Regions from separate parts of the Bacillus sp. N6 genome, predicted to be linked through region 3. Evidence: riboswitches for the same ligand, from Rfam matches in the RefSeq annotation. Region 3 holds a riboswitch; each other region holds the start of a gene.
The links. Region 3 has a riboswitch for magnesium ahead of ACUXVC_RS12655 (FtsW/RodA/SpoVE family cell cycle protein). Riboswitches for the same ligand answer to the same signal wherever they lie in the genome.
Positions count from the first base shown of each region.

Region 1: linked by a shared signal. The riboswitch ahead of mgtA (magnesium-translocating P-type ATPase) and the one ahead of ACUXVC_RS12655 (FtsW/RodA/SpoVE family cell cycle protein) in region 3 are both predicted to bind magnesium.
Region 2: linked by a shared signal. The riboswitch ahead of ACUXVC_RS08005 (P-type ATPase) and the one ahead of ACUXVC_RS12655 (FtsW/RodA/SpoVE family cell cycle protein) in region 3 are both predicted to bind magnesium.

Region 1 is NZ_CM127843.1:4,068,706-4,072,999, forward strand. Features, by position in the region: gene rnz (ribonuclease Z) at 1-762, opposite strand, end outside; gene ACUXVC_RS20850 (DUF3932 family protein) at 952-1,203, shown strand; gene ACUXVC_RS20855 (hypothetical protein) at 1,238-1,777, opposite strand; M-box (ykoK) riboswitch at 1,946-2,113, shown strand; gene mgtA (magnesium-translocating P-type ATPase) at 2,445-4,294, shown strand, end outside.
Region 2 is NZ_CM127843.1:1,525,338-1,529,631, reverse strand. Features, by position in the region: gene ACUXVC_RS08010 (5'-3' exonuclease) at 1-795, opposite strand, end outside; gene ACUXVC_RS08005 (P-type ATPase) at 928-1,653, opposite strand; M-box (ykoK) riboswitch at 1,989-2,154, opposite strand; gene ACUXVC_RS08000 (DUF350 domain-containing protein) at 2,368-2,754, opposite strand; gene ACUXVC_RS07995 (glutathionylspermidine synthase family protein) at 2,747-3,985, opposite strand; gene ACUXVC_RS07990 (hypothetical protein) at 3,989-4,294, opposite strand, start outside.
Region 3 is NZ_CM127843.1:2,466,416-2,470,709, reverse strand. Features, by position in the region: gene mgtE (magnesium transporter) at 1-652, opposite strand, end outside; M-box (ykoK) riboswitch at 932-1,097, opposite strand; M-box (ykoK) riboswitch at 1,602-1,778, shown strand; gene ACUXVC_RS12655 (FtsW/RodA/SpoVE family cell cycle protein) at 1,969-3,090, shown strand; gene ACUXVC_RS12650 (aromatic ring-hydroxylating oxygenase subunit alpha) at 3,278-4,225, shown strand.

The sequences.
Region 1 (4,294 bases), 1.6 Mb from region 3:
AGCTTGCTTAGATGTGGAATGAAAATAATCATGCGCTTGTTGCTCATCTTCTGCCGCGAAAGTCGCTTCATGGACAAGTACATCTGCATCTTGCGCAAGCTCCCTACTCGCTTCGCAATATCGCGTATCACCTAAGATAGTAATAATTCTTCCTTTTTGAGGTGGGCCGATAAACTCATTTCCATTTAATATCGTGCCATCCTCTAATTCAACTACTTCTCCATCCTTTAAACGTTTAAAGATTGGACCTGGTTTCACACCCATCTCAAGCAACTTATCAACTAAAAGAGCACCTTGTATATCTTTCTCTACAATACGATATCCAAAACATTCTATACCGTGTGACAATCTTTTCGTTTCTACATAAAATTCATTATCTTCAAATACGGTACCTTCTTCTGTTATCTCCACAACTTCAAGTGGATATTTCACATGTGTCGTACTTACCGATAATGCCACTTCAATAAATTGTTTAATTCCTTTCGGTCCATACACCGTTAAAGGCGTAGTTCCTCCTTGAAATGAACGGCTACCTAATAAACCAGGCAATCCAAAAATATGATCGCCATGTAAATGCGTAATAAATATTTTTTCAATGCGGCGCGGACGTACAGATGTATGTAATATTTGATGTTGCGTGGCCTCGCCACAATCAAATAACCAAGTTTGTCCTCGTTCTTCTAACAATTGTAAAGCAATTGCTGAAACGTTCCTTCCTTTTGAAGGAACACCTGCACCAGTTCCTAAAAATACAAATTCCACTTTCTTTCCTCCAGCTCTAAATATACTCTATCTCTCATCTTACGGAATGTTATTTCAAATGGCAAATTGAATTTACATAACCAATCATCTAGACAACTATATAACACGAACGTTATACTTAAAAAATTTAGCAATCGTTCGTGTTTTGTGTTAAAATGATTATACTACATTTTAAGGGAGCGTTTTATTATGAAAGAAGTATTTCGTTTACAAACTGATTTTTCATCTTCATTTGATCGCTGGGTAAGTTCTTTCGTGTCTGATCACCCAGCACAATTAGAATGGACAACTTTAAAGGAATTAATCCATGAATATACAACATCACATACAAATGATACGTTACCAGCATATATTTCTTCAGCTTTAACATATTACGCCCAACGCGTTTCAACTACAAACAGTTCAGAGATTGTTATTTTTGAAAACCCTACAATCTCGTAATCTATAATAAAAAAGCACTGGTTACAGTGCTTTTTTATTTATACTTATTTAGCAAATGATTATATTCCGTCCAAAAGTCTGTATACATACTTTGATCAAACTCATCTAAAATTATCTTTTCACTTGATTTATTGAATAATTCTTTTGCTTGTAGCGCAAAAGAAACAATTTGTTTTCTATATTCATTTTCATTTACTTCTATATGAAGCCCTTCATAGTATATAGCCTTTTGATCAGTAGAAATAACCTTGACAAAATCCTTTAAAACCACATTTTCACCTATATGGTTTATAGTCCAATGAATTAAAATTGGGCATCCTAACATGAGCATAGTGCCACATCCGTGCAAAATAAGCCCCTCTTCATTTTCAATATCACAAATATATTCTTTATCTAAAGTTCGTAACAGAGCTAAAGCTGATTCACTTATTCCCCATTCCTCATCCATACCTGTTTGTGTAATAATCGTTCCATCCACATTTAAATAAATTTCCCCGTGAGAACATAAATCTTCCTGCTCATTAAACAACCACTTTTGATTCTCAATATTTATAATAAAATTTTGTGGTACCATTACAAATTCCCCTTTTATAAAAATATTTATTTTCCACATTATTTATAATTAATATCATGCATTTCATCCCATATATCTATTATAAATCCATTTAATATTTTAAAAACACAGATAAAAAAGATATTGACACTACGATTTTACAGTGCTAACATTCAACATGTAATTGAATATGGTCTCTGTTAGGTGAGGCTCCTGTATAGAGAAACGCTGCTGCCCAAAAATGTCGAGAGACGCCAATGGGTCAACAGGAAAGGTCGGAATGAAGGCCTTTTTTAACGTAGCTGGTTTCAGTACCTATGCTATACAGTGCTAAAACTCAACGAGGGAGAGGTGCATGTATTTTGTCATACACAAAAACTGTTTTTATTTATGTCTACTAGCAGTCTTTGTTGTGGACTCTTTTAACTGCGAATTCAGACCTTTACTCGTTTTGAGTAAAGGTCTTTTTACGTCTATATGCACCTTACTATGAAACAAACATAGCATATTCAGAAACTACTAAATTGTACGGAGGTGAGGAACAGTTGGCAATTGATGATTCGGCCCAGATACCCATACGTTTTACATTCATATTTCATCATGTAGGTAGGAAAGAAACTGTTCCTCACCATTTCAAATAGTTAGGTAACAGATTGTTTCCTCCTTCATGACAGAGGAGGAACTACCGATGTTTAATTTACAAAGACAAGAAACAAAGCATGCTTATGAGCAAGATAGCATGAAAACAAATAACGAATTATTAGTGGAGGTTGCAACACAAGATATAAGCTCTGCGTTAAAACTTTTAGAAACATCTCAAGATGGATTATCTAAACAAGAAGCGTCTCGTAGACTTTCTTTATATGGCCCGAACGAAATAGCTCATAATAAAATGGCACCGTGGTACATTCAGCTTCTGTTAGCATTTAAAAATCCATTTATTTTCGTTTTATTAGCTCTTGGAGCACTCTCCTTTTTCACGGATGATATGCAAGGAACAATTGTCGTATCTGTAATGGTCCTACTTAGTGCAACGATTCGGTTTTCCCAAGAATTTCGTTCTCAAAAAGCTGCCGATAAATTAAAAGCTATGGTTCGAACAACTGCGAGCGTATTTAGAATAAATGGATTTGTACATGAAATAAAAAATGTAACGAATTTAAATCGAAATTACACAACAGAAATTCCAATTGAGGAACTTGTACCTGGCGATATTATTTCCCTTTCAGCAGGTGATATCGTTCCAGCCGATGTGCGTGTTGTATCCGCTAAAGATTTATTTGTTAATCAATCTTCTTTGACAGGGGAAGCACTTCCTATAGAAAAATACGAACACTGCTACCATACAGAAAATAAGCATATCTTACCGAAAAACATGAAAAAAAATTACAATCCACTCGATATGGAAAACCTTTGCTTCATGGGAACAAATATTGTAAGTGGTAGCGCAAAAGCTGTTGTCATCTCAACAAGTACCGATACGTATTTCGGCTCTTTAGCAAATAAGGTAATCGGAAAGCGGGTAGAAACAAGCTTTGATAAAGGTGTAAACAAAGTAAGCTGGCTCTTAATTACATTCATGCTTATTATGGCGCCTATTGTCCTTCTCATTAACGGATTCACAAAAGGAGATTGGCAAGAAGCTTTCTTCTTCGCTATTGCCGTGGCTGTTGGCCTTACACCTGAAATGTTGCCAATGATTGTAACTGCTAATTTAGCTAAAGGTGCCGTTAACATGTCTAAACAAAAAGTAATTGTGAAGCAACTAAATTCTATTCAAAACTTAGGTGCTATGAATATTCTTTGTACAGATAAAACCGGAACTTTAACAGAAGATAACATTATCCTTGTTCGTCACTTAGATCCTAATGGAAATAAATGCAATCGCGTCTTGCAATTTGCCTATTTAAATAGTTTCTATCAAACTGGATTGAAAAACTTAATAGATAAAGCTGTTATTAAGCATACAGAGGAAAACAATACATTTGACCCATCAGCTTTTCAAAAGCTAGATGAAATTCCATTCGATTTCGCCCGCCGGCGTATGTCAGTCATCGTAAAAGATATTTCAGGTGAACATACAATGGTTTGTAAAGGTGCCGTAGAAGAAATTTTATCAATTTGCAACTACACTGAAGTGGATAAAAAAATCGTTACACTCACTGAGGAAATACGCTCAAATGTCAAAAAACTAAGCGAGACATTGAATAGTGAAGGTATGCGGGTTATTGCTGTGGCTTATAAAAAAGATAGAAACATAAATGATAAAGAGTACGCAGTAAAAGACGAAACTGATATGATTCTCGCTGGATATATCGGCTTTTTAGATCCCCCGAAACCATCTGCAGCAGCTGCAATTCAAGCATTACAAAAGCATGGTGTACAAGTGAAAATTTTAACTGGCGATAACGAAATTGTTACACGAAAAGTTTGTAAAGAAGTTGGATTAGATATCGGCGAACCAATCCTCGGTTACGAGATTGATTCTTTACCCGATAAAGCATTAGCAAAACTTGCTGAAGAAACGACTGTATTTGC
Region 2 (4,294 bases), 940 kb from region 3:
ATCCATTGTGTGTAATCCCTCTTCTAGTAAACATGAAATTGGAACTTCACAGTGAATTTGTGCTAATTGCAACGAAATATTTAAGTTCTCTAAATCACTTTCAATCTTCGTACGCTGCGCTTTTGTTAATGATTCTACATTTTCTAGTACAGCGGATACTGTTCCGTGCTCTTGAATAAGCTTATACGCTGTTTTTTCACCGATACCTTTTACACCTGGATAATTATCACTTGTATCTCCCATGAAAGCTTTTGCATGGACGATTTGCCACGGCTCTACACCTTTTTCTTCCATGATTTTCTCCGGTGTGTAATATTCGTAATTTCCAATTCCTTTACGCAGAAGCATAACTGTAACGTTCTTATCAACAAGTTGAAGTAAATCTGTATCACCAGTTAAAATATAAACTTCAGCTTCATTGCAGTATTGTTTTGCAAGCGTACCGATACAATCGTCCGCTTCGTAGCCTTTCATACCGATAACTGGAATGGATAATTTCGCAGTCATTTCTTGCACTAAATCAAATTGAGGAATTAATTCTTCTGGTGGCGCTGCACGATTTGCTTTATAATTCGAGAACGATTCTGTTCTAAATGTCGTACTTCCCATATCCCAGCATGTAACGATATGTGTTGGTTCAATCGCTTGCGTAGCTGTTAACAAGTGTTTCATATAACCATGAATCCCATTCGTAGGGGTTCCATCTTGTCGTTTCATAAATTGTCCGTAGACACTTGTTGCGTAAAAAGCACGAAATAATAGTGCCATACCATCAACTAATAATACTTTTTTCATAATTCCTCTCCTATTAAAAAAATAATAACCTCACGTTATCACGTAAGGTTATATAAATAGATTACCATTCTACGTTTTTGCTCAACTTTGTCTATTATACATTGTTTTTGTATATTTAGCACCATTAACACATTAAGACGTTCTACTACAACAAGTATGCAATATGCCTGAATACGTATTTTTTCCAGTAGAAACAACGACAGCCTTTGCACTTCCACTAACGATATGTGAACCTTTAAAACATACATTTTCAAGCTCAAGTGGATTATAATCTTTCATCCGTTTTAATGGAATAAATCGTTTACGTTCAAGGTGATAGCAGCTTTCAAACTTCTCTATACTCGCTTCGTTTCCCGTTAACACAGACTCATTCACTAATAAATCATCTGCATAAATAATACGTACATCAGCTGGCACAGCATCTCCAGCCGAAAGAAAAATCATATCTCCAGGTACAAGTTCTTGCACTGGTATCTCCATCATTTTCAGTTCACTATTTAGCCCTGTACTACTAGAACATTCTACTCTAGATACAGTAATCGTTTCACGTTGTAATTCATCACACACACGTTGTTTTGAAAAACCTGGAATCATGCCACCAAGCTTCATCATTACTTCTGCAAGAATTGCTCTTTTTGAAGTTAGTTCATTTCGGCCATATACTTGAATACGTTTTTGCGCCTCTTTCATTGATAGTCCGTCTCTTGTTGTTTTAAAATATGCAAATACAGATTTTACATCTCTTGTTGCAATTTCAATTAATAAATCTTTATTTTTTTGGAGCATTGTTTGTTCTTTTATTGATTTTTTATTTAGTTTATATGACGTGTTACCCACAGTTTTGTTTGCATATAACATATTATCGTCTCCTCCTTTACAACATAGGAAGAAACGCTTTGTTTCTCAATTTATCCACTTTACTGTGAAAGTGTCTAGCGCTTTATAAACGCTACATTGTGATAAATATAGAGGGAGGAACAAATCGTTTCCTGCCTACATCATATATTTTTGATTTGAAGTATATGGGTAACGGAACCGAGTCAGAATTTGACATGCTCCTCACCTCCTCGTTTAATTTTATAGTTTATACTATGAAATTACTCATAGCTTGGTAACAAAAAAGACCCCTACCCTTAAGAGAGTAGTGGCCATTACATACACAAATAAACGATTTCTAATATAATTAGAAATCTACGGACCTCTCCCTCGCCGAGTTTTAGCACTGTATAGCATAGGTACATTACCAGCTACGTTAAGAAAAACCTTAATTCGATCATTCCTGTTGACCCATTGGCGTCTCTCGACATTTTTGGGCAGTAGCATTTCTCTATACAGGAGCCTCACCTAACAGAGACTTATTTTCATTACATTGAAAATGTTACTCTTATTTAAAATAGATGTCAACCGTAGCCTACAATTTTTTCAAAAGGTATGGCAAACTAACGTATATAAAGTGAAACTTTAATCAGTGGGGGTTTTGTTCATCCCCCACTGATTATTAGCCCTCACCAATCGGGCTGCCCGGCAAATAGCGGGATAAAATTAAAAACTTTACGTTTAAACGTAAAGTTTTTAATAAGTTATACAACCAGCGATTACAATCCCAATCGAAAGCGATAAAAACATAAGAAAAAGACCGACTGCTTGATTATCTTCTTCGAGACTTTTGTTTATATTAAAGCGTGGTGTAAGCCACTCAGCTAAATAAAAGACGATAATTTGAGCCAAAATCCCAACTGCTCCCCACGAAATCATATCAAGAAGTGAAATTGAATTAGCTGCTGTCGAATATAAAACAACAGCTAACCCAAGTAATCGTCCTCCAAGCACATAGCTTACCGCCTTATTTCCTTGAGCCATTAACTTAAATTCCTTTACTTTCGTTGTCACTTCCATCAAGAACAGACCTATACATAAAAGGCCGAGTGTTACTGCTAAATATAATAAAAAATTAATCATTTTTCCCCCTCCTTTTTATACCTACCGGTAAATAGTACGATTCATTTCCTGTAATCTTTTCTCCCGCACGAATACCGATACTACTCGCTTTTCCAGCAATTAAAAACGAACCAAACACATATGACAGTTTCTCGATCCCTTTTTCTGTTTCCAAGGATACGACTGGCAGTTCGGTATACTTTTGAAATATCGGCAGTGACGCTTTATACGTTTCGTATGCATTTTGAAGCATAATATTTTCGTCTTTATCGCGAATCGTAATTGTATCTCCTTCTCTCCCAAATGAAGGTTTTTGAACGAAAGAACCTTTTCCTAAAAATAAATCTGGTTCTAAATATGTAGGTAACATATATTCTTTAATCCACTGTTGTTCCTCATTTGTATAAAAGACCTCTTCTTCTGCTAACCCCCAAATAAGACACTGAATTGATTTTGGCTGAAGTAAAAATGCTGACAAAGGATTTATTATAAAAAGCTTTCCGGCTTTTACAAGTTGTAACAGTTCCACACCTACCAAATCTCCTGTTTCAGGATCTTGATCCTCAATTAAATCTTCTATCGGATATGTTTGGCGATATAAAACATCAATCTTCGCCCCATCTTTATCGACTAGAGCATCCTTTGTAATTCTAAGTTCTGACATTGGCACTACTTTATTTTCAACATGGCATAGCTGACTTAAATACATAGTGGTATTCCAATCCTCGATATGTTCATGATGCGCTGTAAAAACAACATTTGGATTATCTAATCCCTTTGTCGCTTCCATTACTGCTTTCGTTACACCAGAAGATAGCAATCGTTCTTGATCCGAGTTTGGATCATCATAGCCTAGATTTTCACATACTTTCCCATTCATTCGAAAACATTCCACAATAAAAGTTGGTGTATCACTATTAAACTCAAGCATTTTGATTTTATTATCCTCTGTTACAGCAAAATCAAATCGCGAAATTACAGATTCAGGATAAAGCCCTTTCATTCTAATGAATGATAAACTCGCGGATGGAAAGCCAAGATCTAGAAGCTGTTCGTCACTTAAATTACGCAGCAGTCTAGCAGTCTTAAAAAATATTTTCCCCATTCGTTCAGTCGCTAAGTGTAATTGGTCCAAAGTCTGATTTGTTATAGAAAAAACATGAAACAAACTATACTCACATTCATATAAATCCGACCAAAAATTCGGATATTTTAAATAAAATTCTTTTCGATTTCTTATGTATTGCGACATATTTTAGCCCCCAAATCCTCCCTTTGAACCGCTTCCAATTCCACCTTTAAATTCAGCAGACGATTGATACGATTTAAACGCCGATGAATTTTTAAAGGTGGACTTATTTTGATAGTATCGCCCACCATAGAAATAATGCCCACGATAACCTGAACTACTATCATCACACTGCCATACCCCAAGTTCATCATCCCAATCCCAATCAGAACAACTATTATCATTCGGTTTTGGGGGAAGATCTTGTGCGCAGCCAAATAAAGTGCCAGTCATTAAAGATGTTACGACACCACCTACTAGCCATTTCGTTTT
Region 3 (4,294 bases):
TATAATTCAGTAGCTTTTTTACAACTTCTTGCTGGTCAACTTCAGCTTGTACTGAAATTACCTCTTGAATCATAATAGTAGATAATATCTCTTCATCTGCTGCTAGTAATAACTCATGTATGGAAACGATTCCCTCAAGATAACCATGACTATCTAGAACATAACTATAAGATATTGATTCTACATTTTCAGAATGTTCCCTAATGTACTTCAATGTCATTTTTACTGACCAATTTCCTCTAACTGCAACAAAATCACTTGTGATAAGACTTCCTGCCGTTTCAGGTTTGAAATTCATCAATTTTTTTACGTTATGTTTTGTAATTTTGTCTAGATACGCCATTAATTTAGCTTGTTTTTCAGGATGAACCGCTAGAAGTAAATCTACTAATTCATCAATCGGTTGTAAATTTAGTAACTTTTTAGCTTTGTTTTCAGATAAGTGAATTAAGATATTATATTTTTCTTCTGCACTCATATATTGAAGAATTTTAGAGCTTTTTAATACGGGAATCGTATTTAGCAATATGATTTGATCTTCAATTGAAAATCTTTTTACTTCTTGCGCAACATCATACGACGGAAGACGTAAAACTTTCTCTGCATCCAAATTATTTTTGGTTACAAGTAATTCTTTTAATAATTTCTTCATGTTAACTCCTCCTCATATTGCTAAGGGAGACTCTAGAGTTTCATGAGTGGTTTTGTTTTATTTTATCTGTCTTAAATTTTTTATTAGAGCAATAATAGTTACATTGCAATCAATCCATTATTTAGAATTACCTCCTTTTTGAATATAGACAAGATAAAACAAATAACATTAAACAGAAAAACCTTTACTCAAAAAGGAGTAAAGGTTTTTTACAATACAAATAAATGATTATTAAGACAGCTCTGCCAAAATCTCAGAGGTGCCTTTCTATCAAATCGTATACCACTCCCTCGTTGAGTTTTAGCACTGTATAGCATAGGTTTTTATAACCAGCTACATTAAGAAGGGCCTTAATCCGACCGTTCCTGTTGACCCATTGGCGTCTCTCGACATTTTTGGGCAGCAGCGTTTCTCTATACAGGAGCCTCACCTAACAAAGTTTATTGAATTACTTCAAAATTTAAACCAGAATTTAATATTTGTCAACTGACTTTCAAATCCATTCATAAAAAATCTTTTATAGAAAATGAAATTATATTTTATTATAAATTTAAAATTCTCCTTAAAAAACATAGAATTTAAATAGATTTAATTCGAAGAAACGTTATGAAACATATGAAACTTATTGTTTTCAATCAAATTCCAACTTTATAACAGAGGATGAATAATTAGTCATTCTGTATATTAAAAGAATATTCTTAACAAATCTTCTTTTATGATTAAAATCTTCTTTACGGTTTATCAAATTTATATGGTTAAACTACTCAATCAAACTATACACTAAAGTCAAAAATATGTACTTATACAGAATGATTACATACATTTTCTCATATCATTTCTCAAAGGACTATAAAGCAATAAAACAGATAAAATTAGAAATACGGTTGCTTGACAAGCAAAAAAAATATATTTATGCTTGCTACACGAAACAAATACATAAAATTTATGTTGCTTAACCTGTTAGGTGAGGCTCCTATGCAAACACAGGCTATTGCCCAAAAATGTCGAAAGACGCCAATGGGTAGAACAGGAATTGTCGGATTAAGGCTCTTCTTAAGATAGCTAAGTAATGAATTTTCATTACTTTACGTTGTATAGTGCCAAAGCTCTACTAGGGGGAGAAAAGCCTTATTTAGTCATGCCATTTTGAATCCCTCTAGTTACATACTAGGGGGATTTTTGCGTAAAAAACAGGGAATAAGTGATAGAATCTTTCTAAACAAAAGTCATATTTAGTAATTGACGAGAACAAGATTCTATTCATTAGCAAATGTAATGTAATATTATGTTTTGTTTTAAATCAGGAGGATATTAAAATGAAAAAAATATTAAAACTCGATTATCTATTGCTCCTTCCTCTATTCATAACATGTACTTTAGGTATTATCATGATGTATAGTGCAAGCTCCATTGTCGCTGTCCAACATTACGGTTATAACAGTAGGCATTTTGTTGATTCTCAATTAACAAAGCTACTTTTAGGAACAATAGGATTAATAATTTGTGCTTTACTCCCATATGAAATATGGAAAAAACGAATAGTCTCAATCTGTATTATGGTTGGGGGGATTTTTTTATTAATTATGGTTTTATGGAAAGGAAAAGTGGTAAATAATGCTCAATCATGGATCTTTGGAATACAGCCAGCTGAATTTCTTAAATTAGGAACAATCCTTGTAACAGCCCGTTTTTTTGCATTGCGACAAGAACAAGCTAAAAATAACTGGCGTGGTATCGGAAAACTTTTATTTTTTTTAGCTACAATTTTTTTTCTTATCTTTAAACAACCAAATTTAGGATCTGCACTTTTAATATTAGGTATAGGTTTTAGCATATTTCTTTGTTCAGGAATAAATATAAATCTACTAATCAAAAGAACTACCATCGGTTCTATTTTATGGTTACCTATTTTATATTATTTGATTCAATATAGTTTATCAGCAGTTCAAAAGACACGTATTACTACGATTTTCAATCCCTTTCTTGATGCGCAAGGAAATGGATACCAGCTTGTAAACTCTTTTATTGCCATTGGCTCTGGAGGAAGCACTGGTCGTGGATTTGGAAATAGCATACAAAAAACAGGTTATCTTCCAGAACCACACACTGATTTTATAATGGCAATAGTTTCTGAAGAACTAGGATTTATTGGTGTATTTATTCTATTGGTTGGAGTTTTGACTATGGTACTTCGCTCCTTAAAAATTGCACAATTATGTGCAGATCCATTCGGCAGTTTTATAGCAATTGGTATAGGATGTATGATTGGTATGCAATCAGTTGTAAATTTAGGTGGTATTACGGGACTATTTCCTCTTACAGGTACTCCATTTCCATTTGTAAGTTTTGGTGGAAGTTCTTTAATGGTCAATTTAATAGCAATAGGAATATTGCTTAATATCTCAATTTTCAATAAAATAAGACTTTCTCCTTTTTAAAATCTATTGTACTATAGTCATTTTTGTTACATTTAGAGAGATTATACAGGCTTTCATAATGATTTGATTAAACTGTAGATTTATTAATTTTAGACGAACATTTAAAATATTTTATAGCATAGAATAGACAGTATACAGTAGACACCACTAATATCTACTAGGTGAATAAAAAAGAAGGAGAAAATAAATGACTCTAAATATAAATAGAGTATTCCCACGTAATTGGTATGCTGTGAGTTATGCAAAAGATATAAAAAAGATTCCAGTAAAAAAAAGAGTTACTGGCAAAGATTTTGTATTATATCGGGATGAAAAAGGCGAAGTTCAGGCTCTATCACCTTACTGCCCTCATCGTGGCGCTGACTTATCACTGGGACAAGTAGTAAATGGTAAACTAGTCTGTCCCTACCATGGTTGGGAGTTCGATAGTTGTGGTACTTGTGTAAGAATTCCATCCCAACCCAATAAACCTATCCCGAAATTTGCTCATACCTTCTCATACCCTGTAAAAGAAAAGATTGGGTTGATTTGGATATACCCTGATAGTGAGGAAACTCCACCTGAATGGAAAACTTTTCATGTAATGGAGAACACTCCTTTTAAACTCTCTTTCTTCCACGCAACTTGGAATGCACACCTTACTCGATCAATCGAATCTGTGCTGGATATTGCTCATCTTGCTTATGTACATAAAAAAACGATTGGTAGAAAAACAAAAGCCGAATCAACCAATTATAAGCTGGAGGGAACACTGGATCAGTTTATATTCTCAAATGGTAATGCTTACCTTGAATACAAATTCCCACATCAGTGGATGCTTCACAGTGGCAAACAGGAGAATGAGTCATTTATTCAGTACATTACGTTTACACCAATTGATGAAGAAGAGACATTAATTATGGGATATACCGGAAGGACATTTTTAAAGTACTTCCCTTTACTAGACCAAATTTTAGCTAAATTTAGTTTAAGAGTACTAAAAGAGGATCAAATTATTGTAGAAAGTCAACATCCTAGACCTATACCAGAAGCTTTAAAAATGGAGGCCCATGTTCATGCAGATATGGCTCAAGTTCAGTTTAGAAAACGTTGGTTTCAGTTTTTACAAAATGGGTCTTGTTTTTCACTCGATTAAAGGCACGTAACGCAGTATTAAATATAGGTGTAGTGATGTTGATAGACGTGGATGCTACCCCATCGCCAT